2 regions of the Cohaesibacter gelatinilyticus genome follow, and region 1 is predicted to be linked to the other one. Evidence: predicted binding sites of a transcription regulator. Region 1 holds the regulator's gene; the other holds the start of a gene.
The links. The regulator LexA, encoded in region 1, represses DNA repair genes until DNA is damaged. The targets are predictions, from matches to a motif close to TGTTCNNNNTGTGTTCNG.
Positions count from the first base shown of each region.

Region 2: a site for LexA is predicted at 3,753-3,770, ahead of CRO57_RS01450 (PA0069 family radical SAM protein). Genes of this name have one in related genera too.

Region 1 is NZ_OBEL01000001.1:1,448,695-1,456,062, forward strand. It holds gene CRO57_RS06475 (NHL repeat-containing protein) at 1-1,257, opposite strand, end outside; gene CRO57_RS06480 (sulfite exporter TauE/SafE family protein) at 1,769-2,593, shown strand; gene lexA (transcriptional repressor LexA) at 2,884-3,603, shown strand; gene CRO57_RS06490 (ComEC/Rec2 family competence protein) at 3,756-6,104, opposite strand; gene gltX (glutamate--tRNA ligase) at 6,483-7,368, shown strand, end outside.
Region 2 is NZ_OBEL01000001.1:316,974-324,341, forward strand. It holds gene CRO57_RS01430 (amidohydrolase) at 1-1,156, opposite strand, end outside; gene CRO57_RS01435 (S49 family peptidase) at 1,354-2,235, shown strand; gene CRO57_RS01440 (DUF418 domain-containing protein) at 2,214-3,365, shown strand; gene CRO57_RS01445 (hypothetical protein) at 3,463-3,675, shown strand; gene CRO57_RS01450 (PA0069 family radical SAM protein) at 3,873-5,033, shown strand; gene CRO57_RS01455 (EAL domain-containing protein) at 5,433-7,322, shown strand.

The sequences.
Region 1 (7,368 bases):
GTTTCCACCCTCCACCAATTCCGTGAAATCAAACCGTGCGACCCGTTTGCCACGCTGCGCAAGAATCATGGAACCATCGGCACCAAAGGCGATATCGGAGATTTCCTCATCACCATGCTCATCAGACAGCGTCAGCTCCCAACGCGCATCAAAAGAGAAAGCTCCGCTCGTAGGATCAATACCGACAGACCAGATCTCCGGACCGTCCCCCACAGCATAATAAAGCCGCCCGTTATGGACGGCCAAACCCCAGACGCGCCGCTCTGGCGCTGTATAGTGCCAGGTAGAAGGATCCTCGGCATCAAAGGCTTCGTCTTCAATATTCAGACGATTAGCAGGATCAAATGCAATCTCAGGCCGCCCAGCAAGCGAGCGAGCCGTCACGCCATGATCAAATTGCTCTTGATCTGCTCCGCTCATATCCAGACGATGGATCATGCCGGTATCCAGATCGGAGACAAAGATCTGACGACTGACCGGATCATAAGCCACTTGCCCAAGGCCAGGGCCGGAATTTTTCACCCCATCCAGTTCAATATTGGCAAAGACCTCAATCTGGCCTGTGGTGCCATCAACACGATAAATGGTGCCAGGACCGCTCTCAGGATTGGAACCAAAGAGTGCATCCATGAAACGAGCGCCCTCCTGGCCAGAGAATAGACGATCTTCAACGCCATCACCATTCTCATCCCCTCCAACGATTGGAAGGCCATAAGCAGATGCCGCAGCAATAAAGAGGCTTGGATCTTTTGCATCATCCATGGCCAGACCAAATACCTGCCCAACATCCTTGGCCAGAATTTGATCATAAGGGCGACGTTTGATCTCCTGCGCAACCATCGCCGCCTCCATATTATCCAGACCCAAAAGCGTGACTGACGCACCATTTGGATCAATGAATCGCATTTCCGGCGACGCATTCACCTCTGGTGTCTCACCAGGAGCAACAAGTGGTAATCTTATATAAGAACCGGAAAAGCCCGATGTGGCTGCGCTAGCGCCTTTGAACAAACGCGCTTGAGGCCGAATGCTCGGTTCCAAAAGCGACGCGCCGCCAGCGGCAAAAATCTCATACCCCTCCCCATCTGTCTGCTGTTCCGCACCAGTCGCACCCGGGCTGGAAGGAGACGAGAGCTTGGGCAAGCGCCATTTCACCTCTTCCGAATGTGCAACAGGCGTCGCTAATACAGACAGACAAAATATCAGGGGCAGCGGAGCATGGCGCAAATGATGTTTCAAACCATTTCGAATATCCATGACTAAAATCTCCCAAAATATTTCAACATCTCTAGGACGGGCTATCCCCGCTTTTGGTTCTTATAAAATTTCAAATACCGAAGTTCGGCAATCTGATCAAAACAAGCGCAAGTAGGCAATTATGAAACAATTGCCACATACGAAGAGCGATAGGCTCTGCTTCGAAATAAATGATTGTAAAAAGAATAACCGAGTTCGCAGACTAATCGAAGATCAAATTTCTCCATTAGACCAATTTCGTCCTTTCAGGCGTTCAAAAACACCATTCACATATTCCGCAGTCTCAAGATTAGAGGCCCAAACACCGGACATATTAATCAGTCAGACACACGAACGAGTTCCCTTGATTGATAGATAAACAAGCAGTTTGCAGTAATAAGGCCAGTATGTGGAATTGTCTTCGATCTGTAGGTATAAAGGGTCAACTCCCCGGCTTCGGCCAGCTCTTTTCCGACCTCTGATTTAACACTATTCTCCACGCAACCGACCAAGTGGCCATACGGAAACTCTCATGGAAACAATAAGCAGCTATCTCCCCCTCCTTGCCTTCATGCTGGCAATAGGAGCCTTTGCCGGTGTTATTGCGGGCCTTTTGGGCGTAGGCGGAGGTATCGTGCTGGTTCCAGCCTTCTTCTATCTTTTCTCATCACTGGGATATGGTGGTGATCAAGTCATGCAGCTTTGCCTTGGTACATCGCTCGCCACAATCGTTGTGACATCCATCCGTTCGCTCCATTCCCATCACAAAAAAGGAGCGGTGGATTGGGATATCCTGAAGATCTGGTCCATCTTCATCTCAGTAGGTGCGATCATCGGTGGCTTCACCGCCTCTGAACTTCGTTCAGACGTGTTGCAAGCTATTTTCGGCGGACTTGGTATCCTGGTCGGCCTCTATCTCGGCTTTGGTCGTCAGAGTTGGCAAATTGCCGAGCAGATGCCGACTGGCATCTTGCGCAGCATTCTCGCATCGATATTGGGTTTCCTGTCGGTGCTCATGGGCATTGGCGGAGGTAGCTTGGGAGTTCCACTCATGAGCTTGCATAATGTTGCCATTCACCGTGCTGTGGCAACCGCAGCGGGCTTCGGCCTTGCTATCTCAGTGCCCTCGCTTCCTGGTTTTATGATGGTCGATATCGCGCAGACGGTTCGACCTCCTTTCACGATCGGTGCCATCAACCTGCCAGCCTTTTTCATCATCATCGCCATGACGCTGATCACCACTCCATATGGAGCAAAGTTGGCTCATGCGTTGGATCCCAAACCGCTCAAACGGGTCTTTGCGGTTTTCCTGATAATCGTTGCCATGAACATGCTCCGCAAAGCCGTCGGCTTTTAAAAATACGATGGGTTTAAGCGATAATGGGCAGCTCCTCTTTTGGCCGCAAGGCGAAAGAACTTGCGGAACACAGCAAGAACAGCTATATTTTGTTCGTGATTTGTGCCAAGTGAGTCTCTAAGGGAATACAGCTCAGTGATTGTTTGTTGGAAACGAATATTCACGACCTAAATATTCTCGAAGTTTCGACGCACCTTGGCCAGTGTGTGATGTCTTGGGTTTTGACCAGTGAATGATGTTTCATCAATGAAAACTCGTGATATATGGTGCAATATTATTGGGAGAGGAAAATGCTGACTCGAAAGCAACATGAATTGCTCATGTTCATTCATGAACGGATAAAGGAATCCGGCGTTCCTCCATCATTTGATGAGATGAAAGATGCGCTGGATCTACGTTCGAAATCCGGTATTCATCGATTGATCACCGCGCTGGAAGAACGTGGCTTTATTCGCCGTCTACCAAATCGTGCCCGTGCTTTGGAAGTTTTGAAGCTCCCAGAGGCCAATTCTCCCAGCCTTGCCAAAACCACAAAGGGTTTCTCACCCAGCGTTGTTGAAGGAGGGCTTGGAAAGCTGCGTACTCCGGCACCAGAATCCAGTGCTCCCTCCAATGATGAAAATACATCAGGTGTTGCCGTTCCTGTCATGGGTCGTATCGCTGCCGGGGTTCCGATTTCGGCCATCCAAAACCAGTCTCATACAATTTCTGTCCCGGTTGAAATGCTTCGTGGTGGCGAACATTTTGCACTGGAAGTGCGCGGAGATTCCATGATTGAAGCTGGTATTCTGGATGGTGATACGGTTGTCATCAAAAAATCCGATGATGCTTCCTCAGGAGAGATCGTCGTCGCACTCGTAGATGAAGAAGAAGCAACCTTGAAACGGATTCGGAAGAAGGGAGCCTCCATTGCTCTGGAAGCCGCCAACCCTGCCTATGAGACACGTATTTTTGGTCCAGATCGGGTACGCGTACAAGGTAAACTGGTTGGCTTGATGCGTCAGTATTAAGGTCTATAGATCTTTTGAGGATTTGCCTCTCAATCCTGCGTGGTTTGTTTCCTCCCAATACAGATCACGCAGTTTTAGGTATGATTGACATCAAAAAACTCGAAACATTTTGTTCAGCTATCTGACAGAAGCCATTCCTTATGTAGCGACACCTAATCATTCTCAGATATTGTTGTTTTCTGCCAAGGTCGACCAGCATAAGGCTGAGAAGACTTTATTTTCAACTTAGAAACAGTTCCGGAAGGCAAATGCCAGACTTGTTTCAGATCGGGATCTGGCCAAACCAGCCAGTTTGCCGACAAATTTCCAGCTCGATGGACGACTGGCTGGTCGTTCTTGACCATATTCGGAGCGCTTGAGTAACTGACAAGCTTCTCCTTCCGCTCCAACTCTCCTGAATACCTTGCTGCGCGGTCACTTGCATCACTTCGAGGCAGCCAGAGAAAATGGCTGCCGTGTTGCTTGAGGCGATATTTGTCAACAACCAAAAGCGGTCGGCTACAGCTTTCCGGCACCTGCAGAGCTGAGATCACGATATCTGAAACAGCACATTCTTCGGCAAATGCCCGCATGGTCTTTATCAGTGAAACGCTCCAAACTTCTCTTTTCGGCTCGGCAGCCCATTGCAGCCCATTAGAAGAAACATTGAGACGGCATGCATCTCCATCGCATCGCACCTCTCCTGATGCGTCGCCGATCGCCGGTGAATTCTGATTGCGAGTAGCGATGGATGGCAAGGCCCGAGTGTCTCCATCTGCCTTCAATAAAGCTTGTGCCAGAAAACGGTCCTCCTTGATACCAGCAAAAACCCAATGCCCCTTGCCATCACGTACTGCTATTGATCTTCCATTTTCAGCAATCCAGATATCAGGTTGCATTTGTAATTGATTGAATACCAACAGCCCTGCCCCAGCAATAAGCGACGCCCCAACTGCCAATCGGTTGGGATGAATTGCGATAGACGTCAATATTACGGCACTTGCCAATGCCAATCCCGCTGGCCCAGCTACCAACAATGCAATCTGCGGAGATATATCAACAACCCATTGGGCAACATATATGATTTGCTCCAGTCCCCATTCCATCACAGCCAATGACCATTGCTGTAATCCAACTGGAATCAACAGTGCGGAAATCAAAGCAGAAGGCATCACAATCAAGCTTAAAATCGGCATCGCCATTAGGTTGGCTATCAATCCCATAGGTGCCATTTGATGGAAAAAAGCAATTGAAAACGGTGTGGTGGCTAAACCCGCCAATAATGCAGTGATGCAAAGCCCCGCAAACCAACGCACAATCTGCATGACACCACGATGGATCACGCTGCCTTGGCGTTCTATCTGGCGATTGAAATCATCCCGAACATTTCCTGCAAACCTTCCACCCCAAGCTCTCCATTTCGTCATTCCTTCCAAAGACCGATAGCCTGCTATAAGTGCTACAGTAGCACCAAATGACATTTGCAGGCCTGGCTCGACAATTGAAAACGGTTGAAACAGAACAAGAATAATCAAGGCTAGAGCCACATTATGCATCGTCAGTGCTGGGCGCCCAGCCAAAATAGCACCTAGAAAAATGACCATCATCACATAGGCTCGAATGGTTGCCACGCCATGTCCCGACAGAACCAAATAACAAGTTGCAGCCAGCAGAGCAGCCCAAGCAGCCAATTTCTTAATATCGTAACGCAAAACCAACGGTTCAATAAAGCTACCAGCCAAACGAACCCCACCAAAGATCGTCAGGGTCACAAGAGCCATATGCAGTCCGGATATTGCAAGAATATGAGCAAGCCCAGAGAGGCGTAGAGCATCTTTGGTCTCAACGGTCAGGTAATCACGTTTCCCGACAACCAATGCAGATGCAAGACCAGCAGGCCCTACCTCCATATGGGCAAACAAATAGCTCGCCATATTGGACCGCACTTGCTCAATCCTCATCCATACATCCAGCCACAGTGAGATGTTGGTGGCCCCAGCTCCATCAGCAAGCAGTTTCACCCTTCGACCCAAATAACCTTGTCCGCCAATCTGTCTTGCCCAAAGGTAACGTCCATAATCAAAACTACCCGGAAAAGCTTGTCTTTGTAGGGGGATAAGTCTTGCCCATGCTTCAATTCGATCACCTGCTTGAAACTTCGGTTCTTTCGCACGACGGATCAACAACAACTTTCTGGGAGTATTTGAAATTGCCAGACCTTCAATATTCTCTATGGCTATTGTCCATCTCTCATCTGCGGAACGATATTCGATCTGCTCAAGTCTTCCGATAAACGTGGTAGACATAGAAGAGGTCAGAATGGGCGTGCCTCCAAATTGCCCATGCAAACAGGCAGCACTTAGTCCAAACAAGAAAGAGGCAAAAAGTACCGGAACAGTAAAGCTCTTTCCTCTTTTTGCAGCACGAAAGGCAATACCACCAAACATCAAACACATTAGCAAAAGTAGCCACCAAACAGGTTCATCCGGCAAATAAATGTAGGTTGCCGCTCCCAGCGCCAATAAGAATGCGGACCACAACAACATGGCATTGTTGAAATCACAATCCCGACGCCATTGATCTTGAACCTGAAACCAGAAGCGCTCAGACCAAAAACGAAAGCGCCGCCCTTTATCAGGGGGCAAAAAGCCGGAATAAGCATTATCAGAAAATTCGGAGACCTTACCATCCCGATGCATCCCGCCACCCAGCTCTGAGGCTGGTGCAGCGAAATCTTCCCCTTTTACACCTTTTTCCGTTGCTCTATGGCGCATGAGGTCTTTCACCTGCCTAGGAAGCTGTGCTAGATGCTTAGCAAATCATGGCAATGGCTCCACCAAATGGTGGTTAACATGGCCAATACCCATCCTATCCCACAACGACAGGTAACTGATAGCATTATGTGCGCACAGGTTGTAACACGCTTTGCCCCTTCCCCGACTGGATTTCTTCATATCGGTGGGGCTCGTACCGCTCTGTTCAACTGGCTTTATGCAAAAGCCAACAGCGGCAAGATGGTTTTGCGCATTGAAGATACCGACCGTGAACGGTCAACCGACGCAGCTATCGACGCTATTCTGGCTGGTATGGAATGGATGGGACTGGACTATGATGGCGAAGCCGTCTCCCAATATTCTCGCGTAGAACGCCACCGCGAAATCGTTGAACAGTTGCTGGCTGAGGGCAAGGCCTATCGTTGTTACTGCACTCCGGAAGAACTAGCCGAAATGCGCGAAACAGCTCGCGCTAACAAACTGCCCCCTCGCTATGATGGTCGTTGGCGAGATCGTGATCCTTCCGAGGCACCAGCAGGCGCCAAAGCCGCCATTCGCATCAAGGCACCATTGGAAGGTAAAACCACCATCAACGATCAGGTTCAGGGCACGGTCGTGATACCAAATAAGGATCTTGATGATATGATCATCATGCGATCTGATGGCAACCCAACCTACAACCTTGCAGTAGTTGTCGATGATCATGATATGGGTATCACTCATATCGTACGTGGTGATGACCACTTGACTAACGCAGCTCGCCAGACATTGGTGTATCAGGCAATGGACTGGGATGTTCCAACTATGGCGCATATTCCGCTGATCCATGGCCCAGATGGTGCGAAGCTCTCCAAACGCCATGGTGCTCTTGGCGTCGAAGCCTATCGTGATATGGGGTATTTGCCAGAAGCCATGCGCAACTATCTGGTTCGTCTTGGTTGGAGCCACGGGGATGATGAATTCTTCTCCACTCAGCAAATGATCGAATGGTTCGATCTGTCCGGCATCGGCA
Region 2 (7,368 bases), 1.1 Mb from region 1:
TAGAGACGCCCGTCGCAATCAATTGATCCGGAAAATCAAAATCTGGATTGTGCAATTGTGGTTGCGCCTCACCAGATCCAAGCAGAAAGAGAGTAGAGGGGCAGTGATGCCCCATCAGACCAAAGTCTTCTGAAAAGCGCATTGGCTCAGGTTGCTCGTGATGGATTGTACCAGTCTCGATCAAGGCCTCTTTCACCATGTCACTGGTCTCCACAGCATTATTGCAAGCATGGAAGACATCATCATAGTCGATGTTTAGCTGTAGACCGTATTTCTCGGCTTGGGTTTTTACCAGACTTTCTGCTTTCTCAATCAGATCGCCCATGGCAGCGTCAGTCACAGTACGAAGGGTTGCCCAGACTTCACCGACGGCAGGCGAGACGCCAAAAGCAGGCTCGCCCAAATGGCAATGCGTGATGGTCACAAGCTTGAACGCATCATCCAGTGCCTGTTCAGGGTTCAAGCCATTGGCAAGGGCTTTCAAACCGGAAATGCTGGCACAAATGGCATCATCAGGAGAGACGCCATCCTGTGGCATCGAGGCGTGGGAGGTCTTGCCTTCAAAGCGAATACGCATGCCGCGGGAGGCGCAACACATATTGCCGGACTTCAGCAATACTTCGCCATGGCGTGTGCCAGGGATATTGTGAAGGGCAAAGGCAAAATCTGGAATAAAAGGGGCAAAGCGCTCATCTTCCAGAACAGCTTTCGCACCTTTGCCGGTTTCTTCAGCAGGTTGATAAAGAAGAACAACCCGACCCTTTTGGGGACGTTGGGTTGCCAATCGCATGGCAAGGCCGGTGAGGATTGCCATATGGCCGTCATGGCCACAAAGATGGGCTTTCGTTTCAATTTCCGAGCGGTAATCAATGTCACTGATCTCATCAATAGGCAGAGCATCCAGCTCACAGCGAAATAGAAGACTTGGTCCTTCCACACCACTATCAAAACTGACTGCTATGCCGGTTCCGCCCAGCTTGGTTCCATCTGGCTCAGTCCAGGGTCCCAGATCCGTGACAATCTCATCTGCACCAAGAGGAGCCAGCATCTCCTGTACATGTTTCGCAGTCTCTACTTCCTCGCCAGATAGTTCCGGGCGGCGGTGAAGGGCGTGACGAAAAGCAACAAGGCTTGAGATTTGCTCATTGGAAAGCATACAGAGATCTCCGGGACGGTCCGATTGGATTGGAGAGAAAAGGTAAGGCCCTTTTTGTGCGATGCTCTGCCACCCATTGCAAGCCAAAAGACATTGACCTCTGGAAATTCTGTGTCTCCTATCCTAGATAAGGAATGACAAAGGACTTGCATTGCAGGTTTCCTCAACCAGAATTGCCATAGGACAAGATCGTGAGCCTGAAGAAAAAGCTGAAACAGTTTTTGCCGGAAAAATATCGCAAGGAACCAACCATTATCCCGGTGGTGCGTATGACCGGGCCGATCATGGTAGGAAGCCAAATGCGCCCGGGCCTTTCCATGGCATCCGTTGCAGGCCAATTGCACAAAGCCTTTTCCATCAAGGATGCGCCAGCTGTTGCCATTGCGATCAACAGCCCTGGTGGATCTCCTGTTCAGAGCCGGCTGATCTATGAACGTATCCGTCAGTTGGCTGAGGAAAAAGACAAGAAGGTAATATCCTTCTGTGAGGATGCTGCCGCTTCTGGTGGTTACATGCTTGCAATTGCAGGCGATGAGATCGTAGCAGATCCAAGTTCGATCGTTGGCTCGATTGGTGTCGTGTCTGGTGGCTTCGGTTTTGTCAATGCCATTGAGAAGCTGGGCGTTGAACGTCGCGTTTATACCGCTGGTACGCAAAAAGCCATGCTGGATCCGTTCAAGCCGGAGAACCCGGATCACACCAAACATCTCAATGCTCTTCTTGAGGATCTTTTCGAGACGTTCAAGGATTTGGTACGCAATCGTCGTGGTGACAAACTGACCAAGGAAGAGGACGAGCTTTTCACTGGAGCCTTTTGGACCGGAAAGAAAGGCAAGGAATACGGCCTTGTCGATGAATTGGGCGATATGAGTGGCTATCTCAAACAAAAATATGGTGAAGATACCAAGCTCAAACTTATTGCCTCTGGTGGCGGTCTCTTCTCGCGCTTTCGTATGCCCGGCATGATGATGGCAGCGCAAGGTGGCGATCCAATAGATCGTATTGCTGCTGGCCTGTCCGCTGATTCTATTCTGGCTAGTTTGGAAGAGCGCGCATTATGGTCTCGTCTGGGCCTCTAGAAAATTCCTTTTCAACCCCGCCAGCCATTCGTTTGGCGGGGCTTGATATAGCCCGTTTTTTAGCATTTGTCGGCATGGTGCTGGTAAATTTCAAAGTAGCCACAAATGCAAGCATGAGTGCTGAAACTCCGTCATGGTTGGCTTCAATGCATCCATTGCTGGAGGGAAGGGCTGCTGCTCTCTTTGTCCTGCTTGCCGGACTTGGTATAGGTTTCGGCGCCCAAAAAGCGTTCAACAAAGGCGTATCTGCGGCGGATATACGCAAAAAACAAGCTAAGCGCGGCCTCATCCTCTTTGCGTTTGGCTTGCTCAATCTCATCATTTTTGATGCTGATATCCTGCACTTCTATGGGATTTACTTCCTGTTGGCCTGCATCGCTCTCACAGGAAATCGCAAGTCACTTCTTACTCTTGCCTTTGTCATCATTCTCTTCTCACCTGCGCTGCATTTTGTTTTTGATTATGAAGCTGGTTGGGATTGGCAAACTCTTCAATATGAAGGCCTTTGGTCGCCTGACGGCTTTATCCGAAATACCTTTTATAACGGCTTCCACCCGGTGTTTCCCTGGATATCCTTCCTGTTGTTCGGAATGGCTCTGGCACAACTCAATCTGCAAAGCGCAACGGTGCGACTTCGGATAGCTGGTGCAGGGCTTGCGTTGATGTTTGCGGGTGCTCTGTTTGCTCAAATGGGACGAGATATCATTGCTTTGCCTGAGGTTGCTCAGGATCAGGAATTTGTTGAGCTAGTCCAGGCTCTGATGTCCTCCAGTCCTATTCCACCGTCTCCAATCTATATGATCTCCGCCTCAGGTGCCGCACTTGTTGTATTGGTGTTCTGTCTGTGGCTTGGTGATTGGTTCGGTCAGCGAGCTTGGATGAAGCCAATTCTGACGACAGGTCAGCAAGCACTGACGCTCTATATCGCTCATATCATTGTCGGAATGGTGATTATGGAAGCAATGGGGTGGATTGCGATGGCCGGATCTGAACCAGACCCTCCAACTCTTGAGCAAGTCTCGTTTTATTCAGGCTTCTTTCTCATTGGTTGCATGATCTATGCGGTGACATGGCATCACTATCTGGGTGCTGGGCCTCTTGAACGGCTTTTGAGAAAACTCAGCGCTTGAGGTCTTTTCCAGAGTGATTATTCATGACATAAGAAAGCTTCGGTTTCCTTGAGGAGCCATGAAGCTGTGTGATATCTACCCTTGAAAGGCATAAGACATGGTCACGAAATTGCTCGTTCTTGCTGCGGCATTGGCAGTCGTCTGGGCCTTTTTCAAACTGGGTAGCAAGCTCAAGGTTCAGTCAACAAAATTGCAGGCTGCACGGATTCGCGAAGAGCGTCGTCAGGAAGCGGAGTTTCAGAAAAGAGAAGCCGATATTATTGATCTGGAGGTCGATCCCGACTCCGGCTCTTTTGAGGAAAAGAAGTAGCGAAACTGCCAGGATATCGACTGCATTCAAATCAAATTATCCACCTGTTACCAACAGATCATCTCTGGTCTTAATTTTGTTCTTGAAATGTTCTGTAAAAATGGCATTTTGGAAAGAGAACAAAAAGAAAACAAACTATCAAGTTTGAATTGAGCAATTCTGAACGGTTGCTCACAAGAATGTGGGACAGAAAAATCATGGCATTGAACCAGCGGCAAACCGTAAATGCTCGGCCAGCAGCGCGTCCAGCAGCCAAGGCAACTGCATCCCTCAAAGATCCGCTTCTTGCCCGCTCGCTTAATGGCCGAACGCGCGGGCGTGGAACATTGACCAATCAATCTGGTCGGTTTGAGCCCTATGCCAAAGCTCCGGTGGATGATGGTTGGAACAATGAAGAGCAAGAAACAATTCTGAAGACCACTGTGCAGGAGGAGAAATCCAGAACCATAATCACCCGCAATGATAGCCCTGATCTGCCCTTTGATCGGTCTATCAATCCCTATCGTGGATGTGAACATGGCTGCACCTATTGTTTTGCCCGAACAACCCATGCCTATATGGGATTATCTGCCGGTCTGGATTTTGAGACAAAACTCTTTGCCAAACCTGATGCAGTGGAGCAGTTGAAAAGGGAGTTGTCGGCCCCAACCTACAAGCCTCGCCCGATTGCCATTGGAACCAATACCGATCCCTATCAGCCGATAGAGCGTAATTATCGTCTGATGCGTGGAATTTTGGAGGTTTTGCTGGAAACGGGCCATCCTGTCTCCATTGTCACCAAATCCAGCCTTATTCTGAGGGATTTGGATTTGCTGAAGCAATTGGCCGAGCGGGATTTGGTCAAAGTGGCAATTTCGGTCACGACCCTTGATCGCAAATTATGCGCTGTCATGGAGCCAAGGGCTGCTGCTCCTCAAAAGCGGCTTGAGGTAATCGGGCAATTATCCAGTGCAGGAATTCCTACCGCGGTTTTGATGGCTCCTATCATTCCTGCCCTGAATGATATTGAGCTGGAAGCCATACTGGAAGCCTGTTTTGAAGCCGGCGCCGTGGAGGCTAGTACCATTTTGCTACGTCTGCCGCGTGAGGTGGCTGATCTGTTTCAGGAATGGTTGTTGCACCATTTCCCGGATCGTTATCGCCATGTGACCAACGTTCTTCGCTCCATGCACGGTGGGCGCCTGTATGATTCCACTCCTGGTAAGCGCATGAAAGGGCAGGGGCCTTACGCCGATATGATCCAGAAACGGCTTGAAGTGGCCATCAGGCGTTTGGGGCTATCCAAAAGAAAACTACGTCTTAGCACCGATCATTTCATTGCCCCTCAATCACAGGAGCAACAGCTAAGTTTGTTCTGATAATTCGATTTGAACCATTCATATCATTCTGAATTCCCAACTCCGTGCTCCATATGCAGCTTTTCATATGTGACGCCTCAACTCTGCCCTGTTCCGGTTGCCGCCGGAACAGGGCAGCTTTTTTTGACATGTGCGGGTCAAAGGTGAGAAAATTTGTCCATTTCATGCAGAGCTTTGTCGATAAGCTTGGCGTAGATCGGAGCGTGAACAGATCCCCCCTTTTCACTGACGCTCCGGCAAGCTAGGGTTAACGAAAGATTAAAAGCTTTGATTCGCCCCGGTTTTTACCCATGGCCACGGGTAGGGCGTCAGGCTATATCGGCATCGATGTTGATTGTGTCGCCCAAACTGGCGGATTGTCTGGTGGGCGCAGATATCGATTAAAGGGCGGAGAAAGTTATGCAGCGTCTGGGTGCACTATTCATTGCCATCTGTATGGTGGTGATTTCTGCCTCAGTTGGAGTGATCCTGAATTATAAATTCGGGCTGACTATTCTCGAAGCTGCGCCTTTTGCTGTGGGTGTGCTACTCACTTTGATGTTGGTTCATTATCAAATCAGCCGTGTGCGCGATCGCTTGATCATTGATGAGCAGATGGATGATCTGACGCGTCTCAAACTTTCTTTGACCAAAGATGTGCAAGATGTGCGCGAGCTGACCGAGCAGCTCGAACAAACTGTTGCGAGCAGAATGCGCGGTGAGATGGACCCCATACTTGCCGAACTGGATCTGATGGGAACCTTGGTCAAGCAACTGGCGGAAAGTTGTGCCGAGATTGATGAGCGAGTTGAGCTGAACGAAGAGCGTGCAAAGGTTTTGAAATCCAAGATGGATCAGGCCACAAAGACCATGGCTCAAATTCAGAAAAGTCTGAGTAATGGAGCATTGGCGACGCGGGAAAAGTTGCAGGCCACAAAGGTGGCCGTCGCTGACAAGGCCAAAGGAGACGAAGCTCAATCACAATCGGAGGTGACACCATCGGAGCCAAAGCCTGAGCCCATGGCAATTGATGACGAGCCACCGGCACTCAGTGAGGAAGAACAAAAAGCCTCCACGTTGGCTGCAAGCCGTGCCAAAGCGGAAGAAGCAGCAAAGGCATTGGAATCTATTGCCAATCTGCATCATGGCCAACATAAAAGCACCATTTCGGATGATGAAAAACAGGCCGTTCGCCGTGCACTTGCTATGGGTAAGATGGAATTGCATCTGCAGCCAATCGTAACCTTGCCAATGCGAAAGCCTGCCCTGTATGAAATGCTGGCCCGTTTGCTTGATGAACAAGGTGAGGTTATCACACCGGATGTTTTTCTGCCGGTCTGTAAAGAATTGAATTTTCTATCGCTTCTGGACCGCTTGGCGGTTAACAAGGCTTTCAGGATGCTGCGCAATCTGACAGATCGTGGTCATGGTATGCCATGTTTCTGTAATATTTCTCTTGAGAGCATGTCAGATCCGGATTTCTTTGCTCATCTACGTGAGTTATATGAGCAAAATACGGACCTGGTTGAAAATATCATTCTGGAATTCAACCTTGCGAGTTTCAATTCGTTCGGAGTTTTGGAACAGGAAACCATGCAATTGATGCAAAGCATGGGCTTTCGTTTCTCCGTTGATCAACTTACCAGCCTCAAAGCTGATTTTGATCAGATGGTTCGATCCGGCATCCGCTTTGCCAAGGTGGCTGCACCAATCCTGACCCATCGTGATGCAGGTCGTGGCATGGACATTCATCCTGCAGATTTCTCACGTGTCTTGTCACGCAAAGGGCTGGATCTGATTGTTACCCATGTTGAGACAGAGAGCGCTCTGGTTGGGTTGCTTGATTACAATATCAAACTGGCTCAAGGAAACCATTTTGCTCCGGCAAAACCGTTGCGCCCTGAAGAAACATCCATTCCGGCATCGGTGACGAATGCGGCAGCTCAGGCAGCTCGTAAAGGTAGAAATGGAGCAGCAGGGTTGGCCTCTCGCCAGATGAACGCGACAGGTCAAAATATACCTGCTCCCATCGTACATGGGGCAGGCGGTCGCATGAATGAACCTGCTCCCATGCCAGCAGCTCCGACGAGTGATCGAACTTTGGGACAAAACCCGCGTGTAGCCCAAGCTTTGAAGGCGATGTCGGCGCAGGATGGCGAAGCCAATCCAACTCGCGATCATTTCCGTAATGTGCTTGCGGAGGCGGCAGGTTTGATGGACCCACAAACAACACGTCCCGGCTCAGCGGAACGACAGGCAAGTGATACACCCGCTCAGGGGCAACCAAGACTGCAGCGGGTGATCCGTTAAGCACATTCTGATGACCGATATTTCCATCCTTTCGCGACAATATATC